4 regions of the Azospirillum fermentarium genome follow, and region 3 is predicted to be linked to each of the others. Evidence: riboswitches for the same ligand, from Rfam matches in the RefSeq annotation. Region 3 holds a riboswitch; each other region holds the start of a gene.
What was found. A riboswitch is a leader RNA that binds a small molecule or an ion and turns the genes downstream of it on or off. The one in region 3 is predicted to bind thiamine pyrophosphate.

Region 1: another riboswitch for thiamine pyrophosphate. It lies ahead of thiO (glycine oxidase ThiO); the one in region 3 lies ahead of thiC (phosphomethylpyrimidine synthase ThiC).
Region 2: another riboswitch for thiamine pyrophosphate. It lies ahead of M2352_RS08975 (ABC transporter substrate-binding protein); the one in region 3 lies ahead of thiC (phosphomethylpyrimidine synthase ThiC).
Region 4: another riboswitch for thiamine pyrophosphate. It lies ahead of M2352_RS12160 (ABC transporter ATP-binding protein); the one in region 3 lies ahead of thiC (phosphomethylpyrimidine synthase ThiC).

Annotation. Positions count from the first base shown of each region.
Region 1 covers NZ_JAOQNH010000001.1:304,970-310,379, reverse strand. The annotation lists gene groL (chaperonin GroEL) at 1-268, shown strand, start outside; gene M2352_RS01545 (hypothetical protein) at 882-1,181, shown strand; gene M2352_RS01540 (YkgJ family cysteine cluster protein) at 1,240-2,004, opposite strand; gene M2352_RS01535 (YchJ family protein) at 2,021-2,500, opposite strand; TPP riboswitch at 2,687-2,789, shown strand; gene thiO (glycine oxidase ThiO) at 2,782-3,954, shown strand; gene thiS (sulfur carrier protein ThiS) at 3,951-4,169, shown strand; gene thiG (thiazole synthase) at 4,201-4,974, shown strand; gene M2352_RS01515 (PaaI family thioesterase) at 5,040-5,410, shown strand, end outside.
Region 2 covers NZ_JAOQNH010000001.1:1,866,477-1,871,886, reverse strand. The annotation lists gene M2352_RS08980 (branched-chain amino acid ABC transporter permease) at 1-394, opposite strand, end outside; gene M2352_RS08975 (ABC transporter substrate-binding protein) at 402-1,514, opposite strand; TPP riboswitch at 1,602-1,722, opposite strand; gene M2352_RS08970 (methyl-accepting chemotaxis protein) at 1,905-4,079, shown strand; gene M2352_RS08965 (helix-turn-helix domain-containing protein) at 4,088-4,549, opposite strand; gene M2352_RS08960 (protoglobin domain-containing protein) at 5,100-5,410, shown strand, end outside.
Region 3 covers NZ_JAOQNH010000001.1:139,088-144,497, forward strand. The annotation lists gene M2352_RS00705 (DUF2141 domain-containing protein) at 1-140, shown strand, start outside; gene M2352_RS00710 (carotenoid oxygenase family protein) at 153-1,715, shown strand; gene thiC (phosphomethylpyrimidine synthase ThiC) at 1,712-3,445, opposite strand; TPP riboswitch at 3,537-3,666, opposite strand; gene M2352_RS00720 (methyl-accepting chemotaxis protein) at 4,016-5,410, shown strand, end outside.
Region 4 covers NZ_JAOQNH010000001.1:2,583,756-2,589,165, reverse strand. The annotation lists gene M2352_RS12175 (hypothetical protein) at 1-167, shown strand, start outside; gene M2352_RS12170 (ABC transporter substrate-binding protein) at 232-1,179, opposite strand; gene M2352_RS12165 (ABC transporter permease) at 1,176-1,946, opposite strand; gene M2352_RS12160 (ABC transporter ATP-binding protein) at 1,943-2,701, opposite strand; TPP riboswitch at 2,694-2,807, opposite strand; gene M2352_RS12155 (ISAs1 family transposase) at 2,940-4,073, shown strand; gene M2352_RS12150 (YjbH domain-containing protein) at 4,106-5,410, opposite strand, start outside.

The DNA.
Region 1 (5,410 bases), 170 kb from region 3:
CGGTGAAGACGGCTCGATCATCGTCGGCAAGCTGATCGACCAGAACAACCCGAACTTCGGCTTCGACGCCCAGAAGTCCGAGTACTGCGATCTGGTGGCCGCCGGCATCATCGATCCGGTGAAGGTCGTCCGCACCGCCCTCCAGGACGCCGCCTCGGTGTCGGGCCTGCTGATCACCACCGAAGCGATGATCGCCGAAAAGCCGGAAAAGAAGGCCCCGCCCGCCATGCCCGGCGGCATGGGCGGCATGGACGACATGGGCTTCTAATCAAAGCCTCTGTCTCCCGGCCAACCGGAAGAACGAAGAGCGCCTCCCGCACGGGGGGCGCTTTTTCGTTTCAGGCGCCCTGGTTTCAGGCTTCGGGAATGTCGGGGCCGCTGCCGAACACCCACGGCTTCCGCCCGTCCGTACTCAGGATTTCCATCGGAAGGCGGGGCAGCCGCGTCCGAACCGCTGGGCAAAGGCTGTTGCGGTTCATGAAAACCCTCACTTTGGAACCCGATGCGGGGATCATAATGAGGGATTTTGCCATAACCCTCATTATCCAGATCCCATGCGGCACCATACGGAGGGTTTTTCCGAATCGCCGCATCCGTTTCGTCTCCATGCTCGGGGAAAGAGGGCGGCCGATTGTCCACAAAGCGTGGTGGGAAAATCTATAATGGCAAATTTTCCAAAAGAAGGGCTTCTATCCTACTGAAATCATCGGGAATGAAGCTGCGGTACCCTGTGGTTGGTACCCCGCTCTCGGTTGCGGACAAACAATCCACATTTTTTTATGAGAATATTGTTCTTGAAAACAATAATATCAAAAATTTGAATTGAGGCGGTTTGATTTCAAGGCGCACAAGGTGTCCACACAAAATTAATGGAGATATCCATGCGCTCCCTGAAGATTGCTTTTGTCGCTGCTTTCGCCGTTGCGGCGGTTCCGGCCCTGGCCTTTGCCGATGATTTCGAAGCGCTGTGCACCGCCACCGACAAGTCGGAGCCGACCGTCAAGTCGTGCCAGTGCGCGTCCACCAAGCTGAGCGGCGCCGACCGCACCGCCGCCATCGACGCGATGAAGGCCGTGAACGGCGCCATGGCCGCCGGCAAGGCCGAAGAGGCCGCCGCCGCCACCCAGAAGCACGCCAAGGGCATCGAGATCCTGATGACCGCCCAGGCCACCTGCATGTAATCCGCAGGATGAAGGGGCGGGGGGCGCCGTGACGGGCGCCCCCCGCCCTTTTTTGCGTCTACCGCCGGAACCGTTCCATCTCGGCGGCGAAGCGTGTGTAATGAGCGTGGTACTCGGCCCATTCCGGTTTGCCTTCGGTGCGGGCGGCGTGATCCGTCAGCACCGGGATCTGCCGTTCCGCGAAGGCGCGGGTGTCGATGGTGCGCGACAGGCTGAGGAACGACGAAAAGCTGACCGGCACCTTGCCGCCCATGGGGTTCAGCGATGCCTTCGCCAGCAGCGCCACCAGCGACGGGCTGGCCTTCACCATCATGTCGGCATAGGCGCGCAGGGCCGGGGCCTGCTGCACCAGGGCGGCACGCTCGCGGGTGAAATCACCCTTCTCCACGATCGTCTTGTCCCGGTACACCACCGGGGCCGCGTCCGACGTGTCGCAGGCCCAGCCCGCCCGCGGGGTCAGGTACGGGCGCTGCTCCCCCTCCTCCTGATAGGGGTAGAAGGGCATGGTGCGGCAGCGCAGCGGCTTGGCATCGTGGACCGAGCACAACAGCCCGTCGGCGGACAGCAACGGGCACGGCATGTCCGGCGGGATGTAGACGGTGGGCATCAGCAGCACCGCCACCTCCTGCCGCCGGTCCAGGCGCACGGTGGCGCCCAGGCGCGCGGCGAGCGCGAAGGACCTGGCCCCCTTGCGCACCGGCGCCCAGATCATCGCCAGGGGAAAATCACCGGCGTGGGCGACGGCCTCGTCCACCGTCAGGGGCAGCCAGCCGTGGCAGCATTTGCCGCAGGCGGTGCAGTGGAAACGGTGCTCCATCGCCATGGTGCCGGATACCGGGTCAGGCGCCGCAGCACTTCTTGTGCTTCTTCCCCGACCCGCAGGGGCAGGGATCGTTGCGGCCCACCTTCACCACCTGGCGCGGCGGCGCCTTGGGGTTCAGGTCGCCGCGCACGTACAGCCAGCGGCCCCCGTCGTGGCGGAAATGGGCGCGTTCCCGCTGCACCATGTCCTCGCCGTTCCGACGGAACCGCAGGGTGAAATCCACGGTGGCCGTGCCGTCGCCGGCTTCCGCCCCGCCGGTGATCTCCACGCTGTCCCACTCCACCTCGGCGGCGGCGCGCTCGGCCTCGGGGCGGTTGAACTCGGCGGCGATCTCGGGGGCGTGGGTGCACTCCACGTAATCCAGGTTGCCCTGGGTGAAGGCGGTGTAGCGGGCGCGCATCACCGCCTCGGCGGTGGGGGCGTCGGCGGTGCCGGCGATGAACGGGCCGCAGCAGCCCGCAAGGTCAAGGCCGGAGCCGCAGGGGCAGGGGATCATGGGTGGGCTTTCCGGGGAAGAAGACAAGGGGGAAACGGGGCGGCGGGCACCATACCAGCCGCGCCCGCACCGGGCCAGCACGGCGGGGGCATCACGCCTTTGCGGGATGGGCTGCGGTAATGCAGCGCCATGGAAGGTTGAGGATTTTTCTTGCAAAGGTGCGGACGCGGGTTCACCATCCGGCCCGACCATAGGCTGGGGTGCCGCCCGGTTCCGTCCGTGCGGCTGAGATCATACCCATCGAACCTGTCTGGATAATGCCAGCGAAGGGAGCCACCGCAATGGACGCACCCACGTCCGCCATCCGTCCGTTCTCCGTTTCCTCCCACCCGTCCGTCGCCGTCGTCGGCGCCGGGGTGATCGGCCTGTCCATCGCCTGGACGCTGGCGCGGGCCGGCTGCCGGGTGTCGGTGTTCGACCGTGGCCCCGTCGGCGGCGGGGCCAGCAACGCCGCGGGCGGGATGCTGGCGGCCTGCGTCGAATCCGAACCGGGGGAGGAGGCGCTGGTTCCCCTGGCCCGCGCCAGTCAGGCGCTGTGGCCCGGCTTTGCCGCCGACCTGCACGCCGCCGGTGGCATCGACCCGGAACTGCGGACCGAGGGCACCATGGTCATCGCCCGCACCGCCGACGATCTGGGGCGGGTGCGGTTCCTCTATGATTTTCAGAAGGGGCTGGGGCTGCCGGTGGAATGGCTGCCGGGGAGCGAGGTGCGGCATCGTGAACCTTTCCTTGCTCCCGGCATCGGCGGTGCTATCTTTTGTCACGAAGACCATCAGGTTGACAGCCGCCGGTTGGTGGCGGGCCTGCACAGCGCCTGCGTGAACGCCGGGGTCATGGTGTCGGCGGGCGTGCCGGTCGCCCGTCTGAACCACACGGACGGGCGTGTTACAGGCGTAACGGTGGGGGATACCGCCGTAACGGCCGATGTGGTGGTCCTGGCCGCGGGGGCGTGGTCGCGGGATCTTCCGGGCTTGACGGACGCCGGCCGCCCCCCGGTGCGTCCGGTCAAGGGGCAGATGGCGGCGGTGCGCATGAGCGCCGCCGCCCCGCTCCTGTCCCATGTGGTGTGGACCCCCGGCACCTACCTCATTCCCCGCCGCGACGGGCGCCTGATCATCGGCGCCACGACGGAAGAGGCGGGGTTTGACGAACGCCTGACCGCCGGCGGGGTGATGGCCCTGCTGGAGGGGGCGTGGCGGGCGCTGCCCGGCATCGCCGACCTGCCGCTGGAGGAGACGTGGGTGGGCTTCCGCCCCACCGCGCGGGACGACGCGCCGATCCTCGGCACGGGTCCGCTGGACGGGCTGGTCTATGCCACCGGTCACCACCGCAACGGCATCCTGCTGACCCCCATCACGGCACAGGCCATCGCCGCCCTGATCCTGGAGGGGGAGATGCCGGCCGTGGCCACCCCCTTCGCCCTGTCCCGTTTTCACCCCGCGCGTGCCGCATGACCGCCGCCGCTTTCATCCGCGTGAACGGTCAGCCCCAGCCGTGCCCGGCGGGGCTGACCGTCGCCGCCCTGGCCCACGCCCATGGCCTGGAGGCCGGGGCCCGCGGCGTGGCCGTGGCGCTGAACGGCGCCGTGGTACCGCGGGGCCGCTGGGGGGAAACCCCGCTGGCCCCCGGTGACACGGTGGACATCGTGCGCGCCTTCCAGGGCGGCTGATCATCCCTTCCCACACCTCGGAGAGTTGCTCATGACCGACGACGCCCTTGTCATCGGGGGACGGCGGCTGACGTCGCGCCTGTTCCTCGGCACCGCCGGCTATCCCAGCCGCACCGTGATGCTGAACGCGCTGGAGGCCGGGGGAGCGGAGGTGGTCACCGCCTCCATCCGCCGCATCAGCCTGGACGGCTACGCGGAAAGCCTGGTGGACGCGCTGGGAGACCGGCTGCTGTTCCTGCCCAACACCGCCGGATGCCTGACCGCCCGCGACGCCGTGCTGACCGCCCAATTGGCGCGGGAGGCGCTGGGCACCGAGTGGGTCAAGCTGGAGGTGATCGGCGACAGCGAACTGCTCTATCCCGACGTGGAGGAGCTGTTGCGCGCCACCGAAACCCTGGTGGCCGACGGCTTTACTGTGCTGCCCTATTGCAACGACGATCCGGTGACCTGCCGCAAGCTGGCCGACGCCGGGGCGGCGGCGGTGATGCCGCTGGGCGCTCCCATCGGCTCCGGCCTCGGTATCCAGAATCCCCACGCCATCGAGGTCATCTGCGCCCGCAGCCCGGTGCCGGTGATCCTCGACGCCGGCATCGGCACCGCGTCGGATGCCGCCCTGGCCATGGAACTGGGGTGCTCGGCGGTGCTGCTCAACACCGCGGTGTCCAAGGCGCGCGACCCGGTGCGCATGGCCGCCGCCATGGCCGGGGCGGTGCGGGCCGGACGTGACGCGCGGCTGGCGGGGCGGATCCCCAAGCGCTTCGGGGCGGAGGCGTCCAGCCCCCAGCTCGGCCTGATCGGCTCTTGATCGGCGGGGGAGGGGATGCGACCATCCGTTTCCGTATGGACCACCAGCCAGGACGCCCCCGCCCCATGAGCGACTTTCAGCCCCGTGATCCCGAGTGGGAGGCGCGCTGCCGCGCCAGTCTTGCCGCCCAGCCCATCGTGTCGGCGCTGGGCATGACCATCGAACGGCTGGAGCCGGGCTTTTGCGAAATGCACCTGCCGTTCCGCCGCGACCTGACGCAGCAGCACGGGTTCTTCCAGGCCGGCGTGGTGGCGATGCTGGCCGACAACGCCGGGGGCTACGCCGCCTATTCCCTGATGCCGGCGGGGACGGAGGTGCTGGCGGTGGAGTTCAAGGTCAATCTGATGTCGCCGGCCAAGGGGGAGGTGATGATCGCCCGCGGCCGGGTGCTGAAATCGGGCCGTACCCTGTCGGTCACGGCGGTGGAGGTGTTCAT
Region 2 (5,410 bases), 1.7 Mb from region 3:
TTCCCCCCGACAGCAGCGGCGGGGCCGCCCTCGGCTCCCCGCCGAGCAGGGTGTTGGCGCCGTTCTGCAGCATGATGCCCACGGCGATGGTGGTGACGAACACCGCCACCGGCGGCTTGCGCCGCAGCGGCAGGTACGCCACCGCCGCCACCAGCACCCCAAGCCCGGCCATGAGCAGCAGCACCAGCGGCAGCAGAACCGCCCCCGGCACCGGCCCGACGGCATCCGCCGCCATCGGCCCCAGCACGGCGCCCAGCATCCCCCCGGCCATCACCAGATCGCCATGGGCGAAGTTGACCGCACCGGCGGCGTTCAGCACCAGCACGAAGCCCAGCGCCACCAGGGCATAGGCGGCCCCCAGCGCCGCACCGTTCAGGACAAGCTGCGCCAGCATCGCCTTTCTACTTCACAGCCCCATTCACCGCTCCATCGTACCGCTTGACCACCGCCGGCACCCGCGATGCCCCGTCGTAGCAGACGATGGCCGCCGAATGGGCCATGTTGCCGGTGCCGTCCGAGCGGTAGGTCATGGCCAGCCCCTCGTACGTCCCCGAGGCCAGCGCGGCGCGCACCTGCTCGGGCGTTTTGGCGCCCTTGCCCATGGCGTCCAGCACCATGCGCATGCCGTCGTACTGCCCGACGGCAAAGGCGTCGGGTTCGGCGTTGAAGGCGGCGCGGTAGGCGGCGGTGAACGCCTCCATGGCCGGGGTGCCGCCGGAGACGGGGGACGCCGCGGTTTCCGCGCACACGCCCTTCAACTCCGCCGGCTCCAGCAGGGCCGCGGTGCTGGGCTGGTGCATGGCCGAGCCGGCGACGATGGGCAGGCTCACCCCCGCCGCCGCCGCGGTGCGCACCATCAGCGCGGTGGGCGCGGAATGCAGGTGCAGCACCAGCACGTCCGGTTTCGCCTCCAGCGCCTTGGTCAGCACGGGCAGCAGATCCTTGGCCGCCGGGTCCACCCCCTCGGCGAACACCAGCGGCGCGCCCAGCGTTGCGAACGCCGGTTCCAGATGGGCCTTGCCGCTCTGGCCATAGGCGGTGGTCTGGTAGATCAGCGCCGGGCGGGTCTTGTGCAGTTCCTCCACCACATAGCGGGCATGGGCGCTCTTGGTCACCGCGTCGCCGGGGAAGAAGCGGAACACCCACGGGTTGCCGCGCTCGGTGATCGAAGCCGTGCCCGACACGGTGACCAGCGGCACCTTGTAATCCTGGGCCAGCGGCAGCATCGCCAGCATCTGCGTGCCCAGCATGCTGGCCGCCACCGCCGGCGGCGTGCCGCGGGACAGGGCGCGTTCCAGCGCCGTCGCCGCCGCCTCGGGCGAGGTGCCGGTGTCCACCACCTCCGCCGTCACCGACAGGGAGGCGGGGGCCTCCTTCACCGCCAGCACCGCGCCGTTGCGCTGGCTGGTGCCCTCCAGCGACAGGAATCCGGTCAGCGGCACCAGCACCGGCAGGCTTTCCGCCGCCGCCGGACCCGCAACCAAGGCCGCAAAAAGGGCCGACACACAGGACATCCGCCGCATCGCCACGCGCTCCACTCCCTCTTCGCCTCAGGCGACGGGGGGAACCCCGGCACGGGCCGGCCCATGGGGGTGCGGGCGGGGTGCGGGCTTCCGGCTCCCTTCGCTGGCATGATCCAGATCAGGTTCGATGGGTCTTCTCTCAGCCCCGGCCCGGCACGCACACGATCATGCCACCGGCGGGGCACCCCAGCCGTTCGAATGTGAACTGTCGCAACCCCGCCCCCGCCTGTCAAGACGGGCGGAAGGTCCGGTCTCGTGCGACAATACGCTGCTCGCCACCGTTGGGTGAGACACCGATCATACCGTTCCAATGCAAAGCGACGGCGCGCCCCTGCAACCGACGATGATGGGATCGAAGCGCCGCATTGGGAAGGAAACGTCATGGCCGCCACCCTCGCCGCCCCCCGTCCGTCCGCCCCCTCCCCGGCGCTGGACGACACGCCGCCCATCGACCGCGCCCTGTGGCGCATCGACGGCGATGCGGAACGGCGGCTGGCCGGCATGGCGCGCCCCCTGGACCCGGCCATCGACAAGGCGTTGGGGGATTTCTACCGTTTCGTCACGCAGAACCCTGCCACCGCCCCGCTGTTCCCCGACCCGTCGCGGGTGGAGCAGGCGCGGCGCGCCCACCACGCCCTGTGGCGGGATTTTTTCACCGGCGGGTTCGGCGACGGGTACGCCCAGCGCATCCGCACCGTGGGGCGGGTGCACCAGCGGGTGGGGCTGACGCCGGCCCAGTACATGGCGGGCTATGCCTTCATGCTGGAATCGCTGGTGCGCGACATCATCCTGACCAGCCGCAAACCCCAGGCCGCCGAGGATGCCGCCCTGTTGATCCGCACCGTGCTGATGGAGGCGGAAGCGGCGCTGTCCAGCTACATCCGCATCAACTCCGCCAGCGATTCCGAGGCGGAGATGCGGGAATTCGCCGACAGCTTCGAACGCGAACTGGGCGGGGCCGTCGATCTGGTCCGCCGCAACGCCACCGTGATGGAGGCGGCGGCGGACGAGGTGCTGGCCGCGTCCAACACCGTGTCCAGCCTGGGCGCCCAGGTCACCGCCGCGTCCCAGGACACCACCAGCCTGGCCGACAGCGTGGCCGACAGCGCGCGGGGCCTGTCGGAGTCGGTGGACGGCATCGCCCGGCGTGTGGAGCACGCGGCCCAGTCGTCCCGCGGCGCGTCGCAACGGTCGGCGCAGGCGCAGGAAAGTGCGGTGGCCCTGACCACCGCGTCGGAACGCATCGGGTCCGTCGTCACCCTGATCGAACGGATCGCCAAGGAAACCCGCCTGTTGGCCCTCAACGCCTCCATCGAGGCGGCACGGGCGGGTGACGCCGGCCGGGGATTCGCCGTGGTGGCGAACGAGGTGAAGACGCTGGCCGACCAGACCAACAACGCCACCAGCGACATCCGCACCCAAATCGAAACCATGCAGGGGTTCATCCGCGACACTGCCGCCATCATCCACGAGGTGGGCACCCAGGTGGACGCGGTGGCGACCGACATCGGCAACGTGACCGTCTCCGTCGCCGAACAGGCGGAGGTCACCCGCACCATTGCCGGCCACGCCGACACCATGGCCGACACCATGCGCCGCATGCACGGCAGCATCGAGGAGGTGGCGGCGTCCGCCGGCCACGCCACCGCCAAGGCGGGGGAACTGTGGGAAAACGCGTCCGTCATCGTCAAGCAGATCTACGGCATCCGGCGGCGGGTCACCGCCTCGCTGCGCGGCACCCATCTGGGCAACCGGCGGCGGGAGGAACGGGTGGCCGTGGACCTGACCTGCACCGGGGACGCGGGCGGCACGCCGTTCCGCGGGCGGCTGGACAACATCTCCACCGGCGGGTGCCAGGTGCGCGACATGACGCCCGCGCCGTCCGCCGGCCAGCCGCTCCGCCTGGACATCCAGAACCTCGGCCCCGCCACGGGTGCGGTGGTGGGGGTGGACGGCGACATGGTGCATGTGCGCTTCGATCCCCTGCCCCCGCCCTTCCTGGCCCGGCTTCAGCCGCTGATGGCCGAGGCGCTGGCGCGGGATGCCGAACTGACCGCCATCGCCCGCGATACCGCCGCCGCCGTCGGCGCCCTGTTCGAGACAGCCGTGGACCGGGGGGAGATCGGCATGGACCGGCTGTTCTCCGCCGATTACGCCGCCGTGCCCGGCAGCAACCCGCCGCAATACACCACCCCCTTCACCGACCTGTGCGACCGGGTGCTGCCGGGGTTGCAGGAGCCGGTGGTGGGCCGCAACCCGCGCATCGTGTTCTGCGTGGCGGTGGACCGCAACGGTTACCTGCCCACCCACAACCGTGCCTATTCCCAGCCCCAGCGGCCCGACGATCCGGTGTGGAACACCGCCAACAGCCGTCACCGCCGCCTGTTCGACGACAGCACCGGGCTGGCCGCCGCCCGGTCGCGCCAGCCGGCGCTGATCCAGACCTACCGCCGCGACATGGGCGGCGGGCGCATCGCGTCGATGAAGGACATCTCCGCCCCGGTCTATGTGAAGGGCAAGCATTGGGGGGCCGTGCGGCTGGGCTGCACGGCCTGAGCGCCCCCTTATTCCGGGTGCCCCACCGCCAAGGCCAGGATGTCGGCCAGATCGTGATCGGCGGCGATGTCCACCGGGGTGCCGGGCAGCAACAGCGCATCCGCCGGAGTGGGGCCGCCAACGGCGTCCAGCCGGCGGGACAGAAGCCGGAAGTACAGCACCACCAGCCGCGCCTGGGTCAGCGGGGGAATGCGCAGGCCGGTGCGCGCCTTGTGGATTTCCAGCCCGGCGATCAGGTTGTTCAGCAGGGTTTCCGTCATGGTCAGATCCCCTGACGCCTGCCCGCGGGCGGCGGCCATGCGCCCACAGCCCGTGGCCACCCAGTCCAGCGATACCCCCACCGGAGCGCACAGCTTCACCAGCGTGTCGAACGGCGCGCGGTTGATCCCCTTCACATAACGGCTGAGCTGCTCGGCCGTCACCCCGGCCGCCCGCGCGGCGGCGGATTTCGACGGATATGCGTCGATCACCGCGGATATTCGAGGCCCCAGACCATCCAGGTGAGACTCGGCCGGGACGGACACGGTGCAATCCTGGATTTCCATCTCTTTTCCCATTGAAAATGCTCATTTTTTCAGACGACGAAACAAGCACAAGCGTCGATGGAAACCTGCGGCTGCGCCATAGCGATTATGTGTGGGATGACCAGACAAAAAATTGAAAAATACGCATTTATGCCGATATCCAACAATGATCTCAAAAATCTATAGAGAAAAATTATCAATACCCAATGTTAACTTTGTCGCATTGACCAGAATTGTTAATTTTATTTACTGATTGATGATCATGCATTACCCACCGATTCGCCACGAATTTCTTGGTTATGAGAAGTTTTATCCCTTATTATTTCTTTTTTATCCGGTATTTTTTGAAATATCATGTCTTGGTAAATCCACATTTTTTATCAATTCTATCAGTGTCCGGGAAAAATTACGCTTTGCAGAGAACGTCCTTGCGTGCCCTCAACTGTCATATGACAAGACGCTCATCAACGGATCTCCTACGCCCCGGATCAAGATTATGATGACCGCCTCCCTTCCCAACGAAGAGCGTCTGCGTTTTTGCCGTATAACCCCTGAGACCCTGAAAACCCTGGCAGAAATCAGACCTGTTCTGGAAGCCGCCATCCCCGCGATCCTCGACGAATTCTATGCTCATCTGCGGCAATGGCCGAATTTGGCGCATCTGTTCTCGTCTCCCACGGCAGAGGCACGGGCCAAGACGGCGCAGATGCGCCATTGGCTGCGGCTGTTCTCCGGCACACTGGGGGAGGAATATTTCGCCTCCGCCCGGCAAGTGGGCATGGCCCACCACCGCATCGGGCTGGAGCC
Region 3 (5,410 bases):
CCAATCTGGTGGGCATCCCGACCGAGGCGTACGGCTTCGCCAACAACCCCGCCGCCGCCTTCGGCAAACCCGGATTCGACGCCGTGGCCGTCACCGTCGGCGACGGCGTTGCGGAAACCGCCGTCGCCCTGACGCCGTGAGGAGGACTGGTGATGACCAGGATGACCGTGATGCCGTGCGACCGCCGCACCCTGCTGCGCGCCGCCGCCGGGGCGGCGCTGCTGGCCGGGGTGCCCCTGAAACCGCTGCTGGCCGCCGCCGATCTGGCCGCCACCGATGGCGATGATTGGGCCGCCGCCTTCGACGCCGCCCTTGCCCGCGACCCCAGCCTGATCGGCTGGCAGGGCAACGGGGTGGAACGGGACGTTGCCGATGCCGCCGTTTCCGGCGCGTGGCCGGCGGAGCTGCGCGGGGCCTTCTACCGCAACGGGCCGGGCAGCCAGAGCGTGGGCGGGCGCCGTTACCGCCACTGGTTCGACGGCGACGGGCTGGTCCACCGCTGGGGCATCGGCGGTGGGCGGGTGTCCTACCGCGCCCGCTATGTCGCCACCCGCAAGCGCATGGCCGAGGCCGCCGCCGGGCGGGCACTGACCGGGGCCTTCGGCACCCACTGGGACGGCCTGCCCTTCGGCACCCCGCCCGACGCCATGAACCCGGCCAATATTTCCGTCCTGCCCCTGGCCGGGAAACTGCTGGCGCTGTGGGAGGCGGGATCGGCCTACGACCTCGACCCCGCCACCCTGGCGACGGCGGGGGAGCGGGTGTGGCGGCGTGATCTGGCGGGCATGCCCTTTTCCGCCCACCCCAAGACCGACCCGGACGGCACGGTGTGGAACTTCGGCGTCGATTACCCCAGCGGGCGCCTGTTCGTGTGGCGGGTGGGGGCCGACGGCGCCCTGAAACGCTGCGCCGAGATCCCTGAGCGCCATCCAGGGATGCTGCACGACATGGCGGTGACCGAACGGCACATCCTGTTCCTGCTGGCCCCCTACACCATCGACCCGGCCCGCTGGGGCACGGTGCCGTTCCTCGACGCCCACCGCTGGCAGCCCGACGCGCCGCTGCGGGCGGTGGCGGTGGACAAGGACACGCTGGCGGTGGTGCGGCGGTGGGAACTGCCCGCCGGCTTCGGCTTCCACTTCGGCAACGCGTGGGAGGAGGCGGACGGCACCATCCGCTGCGATTTCTGCCTAGCCCCCGACGCCGGGCTGGTGGACCGGACACTGCGGCTGGTGATGCGGGGGGAACGGGCGGACTCGGCCCCGCCGCGCATCACCCTCATCACCCTTCACCCCGACGGGCGCACGGCGGTGGAACCGCTGAGCGCCGGTCTGGCGGAATTCCCCCGCGTTGACCCGCGGATGGTGGGCCGGCGCAACCGCGCGCTGTTCCATCTGGAACGGCGGGTGGACGGCACCGGCCCGTGGCTGGGGGCCGTGGTGCGGCGGGACATGGAAACCGGGGCGGTGGACCGGTACGACCATCCCCCCGGCATCATCGCCGAAGAGATGGTCTTCGTCCCCCGCCCCGGCAGCCAAGCCGAGGGCGACGGCTGGCTGCTGGGCACCGTGCTGGCGGTGGGGGAGACGGCGGACCGCTCCCGCACCGGCCTTGCGCTGTTCGACGCCGCCCGGCTGTCCGCCGGCCCGGTGGCGCAGGCGTGGCTGGACGCGCCCCTGCCGCTGGGGTTCCACGGCGCCTTCGCCCCGGCTTAGACGGGGGTGTAGATGGCCCCGCCGCCCTCGCGGAAGCGGCGGGACATCTCCTCCATGCCTTCGTCCGCCGCGATGTCGCGCACCTCCTGCGAGATCTTCATGGAGCAGAACTTCGGCCCGCACATGGAGCAGAAATGGGCGGTCTTGGCCCCTTCCGCCGGCAGCGTCTCGTCATGGAACGCCTGGGCGGTGTCGGGGTCCAGCGCCAGCGCGAACTGATCCTTCCACCGGAAGGAGAAGCGCGCCCGCGACATGGCGTCGTCGTGCAGCCGCGCCGCCGGGTGCCCCTTGGCCACGTCGGCGGCGTGGGCGGCGATCTTGTAGGCGATGACCCCGGCCTTCACGTCGTCGCGGTCGGGCAGGCCCAGATGCTCCTTGGGCGTGACGTAACAGAGCATGGCGGTGCCGAACCACCCGATCATCGCCGCGCCGATGGCGCTGGTGATGTGGTCGTAGCCGGGGGCCACGTCGGTCACGATCGGCCCCAGGGTGTAGAACGGCGCGTCGTGGCACAGCCGCTGCTGCAGCTCCACGTTCTCCTTGATCTTGTGCAGCGGCACGTGGCCCGGCCCCTCGATCATCACCTGGACGTCGCGGTCCCAGGCGATTTTCGTCAACTCGCCCAGCGTCTCCAGCTCGGCGAACTGGGCGGCGTCGTTGGCGTCGGCCAGCGATCCGGGACGCAGGCCGTCGCCCAGCGACAGCGCCACGTCGTACGTGCGGCAGATCTCGCAGATCTCGGCGAAGCGGTCGTAGAGGAAATTCTCCCGGTGGTGGGACAGGCACCATTTCGCCAGGATCGAGCCGCCGCGCGACACGATCCCCGTCACCCGCCGGGCGGTCAGCGGGATGTGGGCCAGCCGCAGCCCGGCGTGGATGGTGAAGTAGTCAACGCCCTGCTCCGCCTGTTCGATCAGCACGTCGCGGAACACCTCCCACGTCAGGTCTTCGGCCTTGCCGTTGACCCGCTCCAGCGCCTGATACACGGGGACGGTGCCGATGGGCACGGGGGAATTGCGCAGAATCCACCCGCGGGTCTCGGTGATGTCGCGCCCGGTGGACAGGTCCATCACCGTGTCCGCCCCCCAGCGGATGGACCACACCATCTTTTCCACCTCTTCGTCGATGGACGAGACGACGGCGGAATTGCCGATGTTGGCGTTGATCTTGGTCAGGAAGCTGCGGCCGATGATCATCGGCTCGCTTTCCGGGTGGTTGATGTTGGCGGGGATGATGGCCCGGCCCGCCGCCACCTCCGCCCGCACGAATTCCGGCGTGATGAGGTCGGGCAGCGGCGTGCCGAAGGGTTCGCCGTCGAACCGGGTGGCCGGGGCGGTCAGCCGGCCCAGGTTCTCGCGCACGGCGATGTATTCCATCTCCGGCGTGACGATGCCGGCGCGGGCATAGGCCATCTGGGTCACCGCCCGCCCGGCCAGCCCGCGCAGCGTGCCGGCGGCGGTGACCTCCACATCGTTGCGGTCCCGGATCCACCGCGCCCGCAGATGGGGCAGGCCGCGGGCGGTGTCGATATCCAGGTCCGGGTCGGTGTAGGGGCCGGAGCTGTCGTATTGCATGACGCACGGTTCACCGCCGCCCACGTCGATGGCGCGCAGCGGCACCCGCATGTCCGGGTGGGCGGCGCACGACGCATACACCTTGCGCGATCCGGCGATGGGGCCGGCGGACACGGTGCGGGCGGGGGGGATGACGGGTGTCAGGTCTTGGGGCACGGGATGGTCTCCTCACGCGGTGTGGGTGGGAGATCCGGTGCCATACTGGTGCTGGGATGCGGTCTGTCGGGCCGCACAAAGCCCCGCCATGGGGGTGCGCCCCGTTCCTCCCTTCGCCGGTATGAACCGAATCAGGTTCGAAGGGTCATCACGTCGCCAGCAACCAAAAGCCGTGGCCGGTGATATCTCAGCCCCCTAACGGGACCCCCCTGGAACGGGGCGATGGTTTGCCATTCCCGGCAAACTTGTCAAAAGAAATCGTCCGAAGCCCGATTCGGACCGTTTTTTGCGAATGCGGCATGAGGGCGCATAGGGGGCGAAAATACGCTTGAAAAGCGATTCGATTGAGTGCCTCAATCATCAAGACGGCGGTCAGTCCGTCAAAACAAGAATCATAAAATTTAAATATACGGTCGAAGAACGGTGCTGCCTCATCAGGGCGGCAACGGTTCGGCGTGTGTATTCCGGTGGTTAATACAGGGTTAAAAGGTTGCGGGAAGGGACGAGATGAACGGCTTTGCTGACAAACAATCAGATATACGAAGCGGCTTCTGGACCATTGGACGCAAGGTGACCGTCTGCTTCATGGCGGCGGTGGTGGTGGGCTTCGCCCTGATCGTCGGCCTCTCGGCCAACATGCAGATGGCCGAAGCGGTGCGGGTCGCCACCAACGACGCGAAGGTCAAGACGGAGATGCTGGCCAACGCCGTGCGCGTCGGCGTGGTGGGCCGCGACGGCAACGCGGTGGAGGCGGAATTCATCCCGCTCGCCAAATCCGACGCGGTGGAGCTGGCGTCGCTGCGCGCGGTCCACGCCAAGGACGGGACCATCACCGATTACCGCAACCCCGCCCACCCCGCCTTCGACCTGGGCCGGCAGGAAGACATGATCACCGCGGCGCTGGGCAGCCTGAAGCCGCAGGTCCGCACCGTGGGCGACCACGTGGTGGTGGCGGTACCGGTGCTGAACAACCGCGGCGACAAGGCGTCGGGCGCGCTGGCCGTGGCGTGGGGCATGAACGGGCAGAAGGCGGCCATCACCGATCAGGTGAAACACCAGCTCGCCGTGTCCGCCGCGGTGCTGGTGGGTCTGGTGCTGCTGCTGAACGGGGTGATCGGGGTGATGGTGGCCCGGCCCCTGCGCGCCATGGCCGGCACCATGGACCGCATCGCCGGGGGCGATACCCAGGCCCAGGTGCCGGCCACCGAACGGCGGGACGAGATCGGCACCATGGCGCGGGCGGTGCGCGTGTTCCGCGACAACGCCGAAGCCATCGGGCGGCTGCACGCCGAACAGGCGACCCAGGCCGAACGGGCGGAGGCCGACAAGAAGCGCGCCCTGGTCGATCTGGCCGACCGTTTCCAGGCCAAGGTCAGCACCCTGGTCGGTGCCATCGCCCAGGCGAGCCAGGGCATGGCGGAATCCGCCGGCTCCATGGCCCGCGTGGCCGAGGATGCCTCGGCCCAGTCCCACAGTGCGGCCACCGACACCGACGCCATCCTGGACAATGTGAAGTCGGTGTCCACCGCCGCGGCCCAGCTTGCCGGCTCCATCGAAGAGATCGCGGCCAAGGTTCACCACTCCGCCGCCATCGCCAACGACGCGGTGTCCAGCGCCGAGCGCACCAACGTCACGGTGCAGGGCCTGCAGGCCAGCGCCGAACGCATCGGCGAGGTGGTGCAGCTCATCAACTCCATCGCCAGCCAGACCAACCTTCTGGCGCTGAACGCCACCATCGAGGCGGCGCGGGCGGGGGAGGCCGGCAAGGGCTTCGCCGTCGTGGCGTCGGAGGTGAAGAACCTGGCCAGCCAGACCGCCAAGGCCACCGACGACATCTCCAGCCAGATCGCGGCCATGCAGTCGGTCACGCGCGAAGCGGTGGAGGCCATCCAGACCATCGGCACCACCATCCGCGAGATCAACGGCATCGCCGCCGGGGTGACCGCCGCGGTGGGCGAGCAGAAC
Region 4 (5,410 bases), 2.4 Mb from region 3:
TGTCCCCCTCCACCGATTCCAAGGGGGTCATGCACCTGAACGTGGACCTGTCGGTGCCGGTGGACGGCTTGAGCAGCGGCAGCAGCGCGGCAGCGGCCTCGACGGCGGCGGATTCGTCCGCGTCGTCGTCCACGCCCGCGGCCTCGTCGGTGAACATCAGCGCCTGACGGGTGCAGCACCGATCATGGGAAGAGAAGGGCCGGCGGTACCCATCGCCGGCCCTTTTTCTGTTCACTTCACCGGCAAGGTGACGGCGTAGGCGTCCACCGGCAGCACCGTGCCGGTCAGGCCGCGGGCCTTCAGGAACTCGGCGAAGCGGGTGTAGCGGGCCGGGTCCAGTGCTGCCGGGTTGTTGGCGAAGCGGGGCAGGGTGTCGGCCCAGGCGCGGCGGTTCAGATCGTCGTTCAGCTCCGGGCGCCCCTTGACGAAGGCGGCGTGGGCCGGTTCCTGGTGGTTCAGGATGTAGAGCGATGCACGCTCCACCGCCCGCACCAGCCGCGGCAGGCGGGGATCGTCCAGCTTGGCCTTGTTGGCGACCAGGACCAGTTCGTCATAGGGCGGCACCCCCTCTTCCTCGGGGAAGAAGGCGCGGCCGGGGCGTTCCTCAAGCGCCATCTGGTTCAGTTCGAAATTGCGGAAGGCGCCGATCACCGCGTCCACCTGACCCGACAGGATCGACGGCGACAGGCTGAAGTTCACGTTGACCAGCGACACGTCCTTCAGCGACAGGCCGTTCTTTTCCAGCATGGCGCCCAGCACGGCATCCTCGAACCCGCCGACCGAGAAGCCGACCTTGCGGCCCTTCAGATCCTTCACGCTCTTGACCGGCCCGTCGGCCAGGACGACGACGGAGTTCAGCGGCGTGGACACCAGCGTGGCGATGCGCACCAGCGGCAGCCCCTGGCCCACCTGCACCTGAAGCTGCGGCTGGTAGCTGACCGCCACGTCGGCTTGGCCGGCGGCCACCAGCTTGGGCGGGTCGTTGGGATCGGCGGGGGCCACCAGTTCCACGTCGAGCCCTTCGTCGGTGAAGAAGCCAAGCTCCTTGGCCACCACCAGCGGGGCATGGTCGGGGTTGACGAACCAGTCCAGGATCAGCGTCAGCTTGTCCGCCGCCGCCGCGGGCACCGCCGCGCACAGACCGGCGGCCAGCACCACCGCGGCCATCACATGCTTCATCGTGTGGGTTCCTCGTTGAGGGTTGCTTCATCGGGCTGCCAGGGCAGGGCACGGCGCAGCAGCGCGTCCACCCCGGCGTAAAGGGCGATGGCGAACACCGCCAGAATTGTCAGGGCGGCGAACATCACGTCGGTCTGCATGCGGGCGTTGGCGTGCAGCATCAGGTATCCCAGCCCCGCCGACGACCCCACCCATTCGCCGATCACCGCACCGATGGGGGCCACCGCCGCCGCCACCCGCACGCCGGACGCCAGCGCCGGCAGCGCCGCCGGCAGCCGCACCCGCCACAGAACGGCGGCGGGGGCCGCACCCATGGTGCGGGCCAGATCGACCCAGCCGGGATCGGTGCGCCGCAGCCCGTCGAACAGGGCGGTGGTGACGGGGAAATAGATGATCAGCGTCGCCATGGCGATCTTCGACGCCATGCCGTACCCCAGCCACAGCACCAACAGCGGCGCCAGGGCAAACACCGGGATGGCCTGGCTGACCACCAGCAGCGGCAGCAGCCAGCGCCGTGCCGGGCGGAACCCCGACAGCAGCAGCGCCGACGCCCCCCCCAGCGCCACCCCCAGCCCCAGCCCGGCCACGATTTCGGCCAGCGTCCACAGGGCGTGATGGGCCAGCAGCGGGGCCTGGGTCCACAGGGCCTCGGCCACCCGTCCGGGGCCGGGCAGGATGAAGCGGGGAACGTCGGTCAGCCACACCACCCCCTGCCACAGCGCCAGCAGCACGGCGGCGGTGACGGCCCCGCGGATGATGCGGATCATGCCGCCAGCCTCCGCAGCACCTCGGCGTGCAGAGCCATCACCGTGGCGGGATCGCGGGGCGGGGGGCCGGGCGGTTCCAGCGCCGGGCCGATGGCGGCGGGGCGCCCGCTCATCACATGGACCCGGTGGGACAGGCGCAACGCCTCCAGCGGGTCGTGCGTGACAAGAAGGACGGTGCGTCCGGCCAGCATGGTGCCGGCCAGATCCTGAAGCCGCAGGCGGGTGATGGCGTCGAGCGCCGAGAACGGCTCGTCCATCAGCACCACGGGCCGGTCCTCCATCAGCGTGCGGGCCAGCGCCACCCGCTGCCGCTCGCCGCCCGACAGGGCCGCGGGCCGGTCCCGCTCCCGCCCCGCCAGCCCGACGGCGGCCAGCAGCCCGCGGGCGCGGCTGCGGACGGTGGCGGTCAGCGCCTCTCCCCGCAGCCGGGCGCCCAGCGTCACGTTGTCCAGCAGCGCCAGCCACGGCAGCAGCAGATCCTGCTGCGCCATATAGGCCACCCGTCCGGCCAGCGGGGTGCCGTCGGAGGTTTCGATGGCGGTGGGCGGTTCGGGGGTGTCGAGCCCGGCCAGCAGCCGCAGCAGCGTGGTCTTTCCCACCCCGCTCGGCCCCAGCAGGCTGGTGATGGCCGCCGGCTCCAGGCTCAGGCCCAGCCCGTCGAACAGGCGGGCGCCGCCGCGGGTCAGCCGTGCCCGGGCGATGGATAGGCCGAGGGGGGCCGGGACCGACGGCCCAGCCCGCAGGACATCATGCATGGCTCACTGATCCCTACGCCGGTATGAACCGGATCAGGTTCCAGGGGTCGCCTCCGCAGGGGTGCGGAGACCTCTCAGCCGCCAGCCGGCTCCCCCCAGTGATTGAGGCAGAGACTATGGCGCGGCGGGCCGGGAACGGCAAGGGGGTCTGCCCAGGGCAATCGGGTGAAGGAGTGCGTGACAACGGGTCGGAGTTCTGAATCGATGCCGTGCCTTGGCATCGACACTGGCGGGCATGATGGACGCGACCGGGGCGCTGGGTGAGACGATTGTTTTTCTGGATCATTTTCGTGCGCTGCCGGACCCTCGGCAACGCGGTAAGGTGATCTACCCGTTGGACGAGGTGCTGTTGCTGTGTCTGCTGGCGGTGTTGGCGGGAGCGGAGAGCTTTGTCGAGATCGCCCGCTTTGGGACTAAGAAGCTGGCGTTTTTGCAGCGGTTCCGGGCCTTTGCCCACGGAACTCCGTCGCATGACCAACTGGGCGACATCTTCGCCACGCTGGTCGCCGAGCACTTCCAGCGCTGCTTCGTCGCCTGGGTTGCCGCCCTGACCGGCGCCCCCGCCGAGGTCATCGCCATCGACGGCAAGACGGTGCGGCGGTCGCACCACAAGAGCGCCGGCAAGGGGGCCATCCACATGGTTTCCGCCTTCGCCGCCCGGCAACGGCTGGTGCTCGGGCAGGTCCAGGTCGCCGCGAAGGCGAACGAGATCGTCGCCATTCCCAAGCTGCTGGAAATGCTGAGCATCGAAGGTGCCATCGTCACCATCGACGCGATGGGCTGCCAGCGCGGCATCGCCACGGCTATCCTTGCCAAGAAGGCCGACTACCTTCTGGCTCTCAAGGGCAACCAGGGCAGCCTGCGCGAGGACGTCGAACTGTTCGTGATCGAACAGAAAGAGCGCGGCTTCCCGGACACCACGATCAGCCGGCACCAGACGGTTGACGGCGACCATGGCCGCATCGAAACGCGCACCACCACGGTCATTCACGACGTCGCCTGGCTACAGGAGCGCCACAATTGGCCGGGGCTGAACAGCGTCGTCATGGTCGAAAGCCGGCGCGACATCGGCGACAAATCCGAGGTCGAAACCCGCTTCTACATCGCTTCCCTGGTGCTCCTGGCTGCCCAACTGGGGCCGATCATTCGCAGCCATTGGGCGGTGGAAAACAGCCTGCACTGGGTCATGGACATGATCTTCCGTGACGACGAATGCCGCATCCGTACCGAGCACGCCCCCGCCAACTTCACCACCATCAAGCACATGGCCCATAACCTGCTCCGAAGAGCACCGGGCAAGGACTCCCTGCGCATCCGCCGGAAGCTCGCTGCTTGGGACGACGACTTCCTGGCCAGTCTCATCACCTCATAAACCCTTCACCCGATTCCCCTGGGGCTGCCCGCCTAATCCATCAGCCGCCCCCAGCTTCCCGCCACGGGGCCGAAACCGGCGGCGTTCACCCGCCCGTGCAGCGTCCACGGCAGCTCCAGGCGCTGGCCGGCATCGCGTCCGATGCTGCGGGTGGTGACGGCGGCGCCGCCCGCCGCCAGGCCGTCGGCCATGCCCAGCCCCATGGCGCCCAGCGGAACCGTCAGCCGCAGCCCATGGTCGATGCGTCCCTCCGACAGGCCGTAAGCGGCGGCCAGCGCGTTGCCGCCGGTGTGCGGCCCGTCGGTCCAGGTGACATGGGCCCCCACCGCAATCCCGTTGTCGAAGCGGTGCGACAGGTCCAGCGTGGCGCCCCGGTCGCGGCCCAGATAGCGCCCGGCGCGCAGGGTGGCGGTGCTCATGCCGTCGCCGGACTCCAGATACGCGGCCAGATGCCCGGTGATGCGGCCGCTGCCCCGCTGCACCGCCAGCCCGGCGGCGGGCTCGCGTTTCCACACGCGGTTCAGGTCCAGGCCGATGGCCCACCGGGCCTGAACCGGTTTCCACAGCGCCTCGGCCCCGGCGCCGGCGAACATCTCCTCCATCCAGCCGGCGGACAGGCGGGCGTGCCAGCCGTCCGCAGGGGTGGACAGCCACGACAGCATCAGCCGCCCGGCACGCACCGGCACCGCGTCGTAGAGCGCCACGTCGCTGCGCACGGGCCGTTCCACCGGCAGGGCGCTGAGGTCGAGAGCCCCCAGCGTGGACGCGGGCGTGATGCGGGCGGTGGCGTCGAGGACTACCCCGCGCACCGGCTCCGCCGTCATCCCGGCTTCGGTCACCGTGCGCCCGGCATAGGGTACGCCGGCTTCGAACAGGCTCTGGTCGGAGGTGATGGTCAGCACCGGCATGATCCGCCACGACCAGGACGCGGGCGGAACCGGCGGGGTGCCGGTCACCCCGGTGGTCCGGGCAATCTCCTCGGGGCTGCCGCGGCGGGCCATGGCCCGCTCCACCTGGGCGCGGGGCAGGCTGTAGGATGCACCGGTCAGCCCGCCCGATCCGGTGACCACGGTCAGGGAGTCCACCCCCGGCGCGGCGGCCTCCGCCAGCAGCCGGGCGGCGCGGCCCACCGGGCGGGCGGCGGGGCCGTCCTGGCCCGCCGGGTCCAGCCACAGCACCGCGTGGGCGTCGTCCAGAACCGCGGCGCGGGCCGGCAGCCCTTCGGCTTCGGCCACCGCCAGCAGGTCGTCGCGGGGCATGGCCGCGGGGGCGCGGGGCACCGGCCAGGACAGGGGCGGGGGCGTGCGCATGCGTCCCTCCTCCGCCAGATCCGCCGG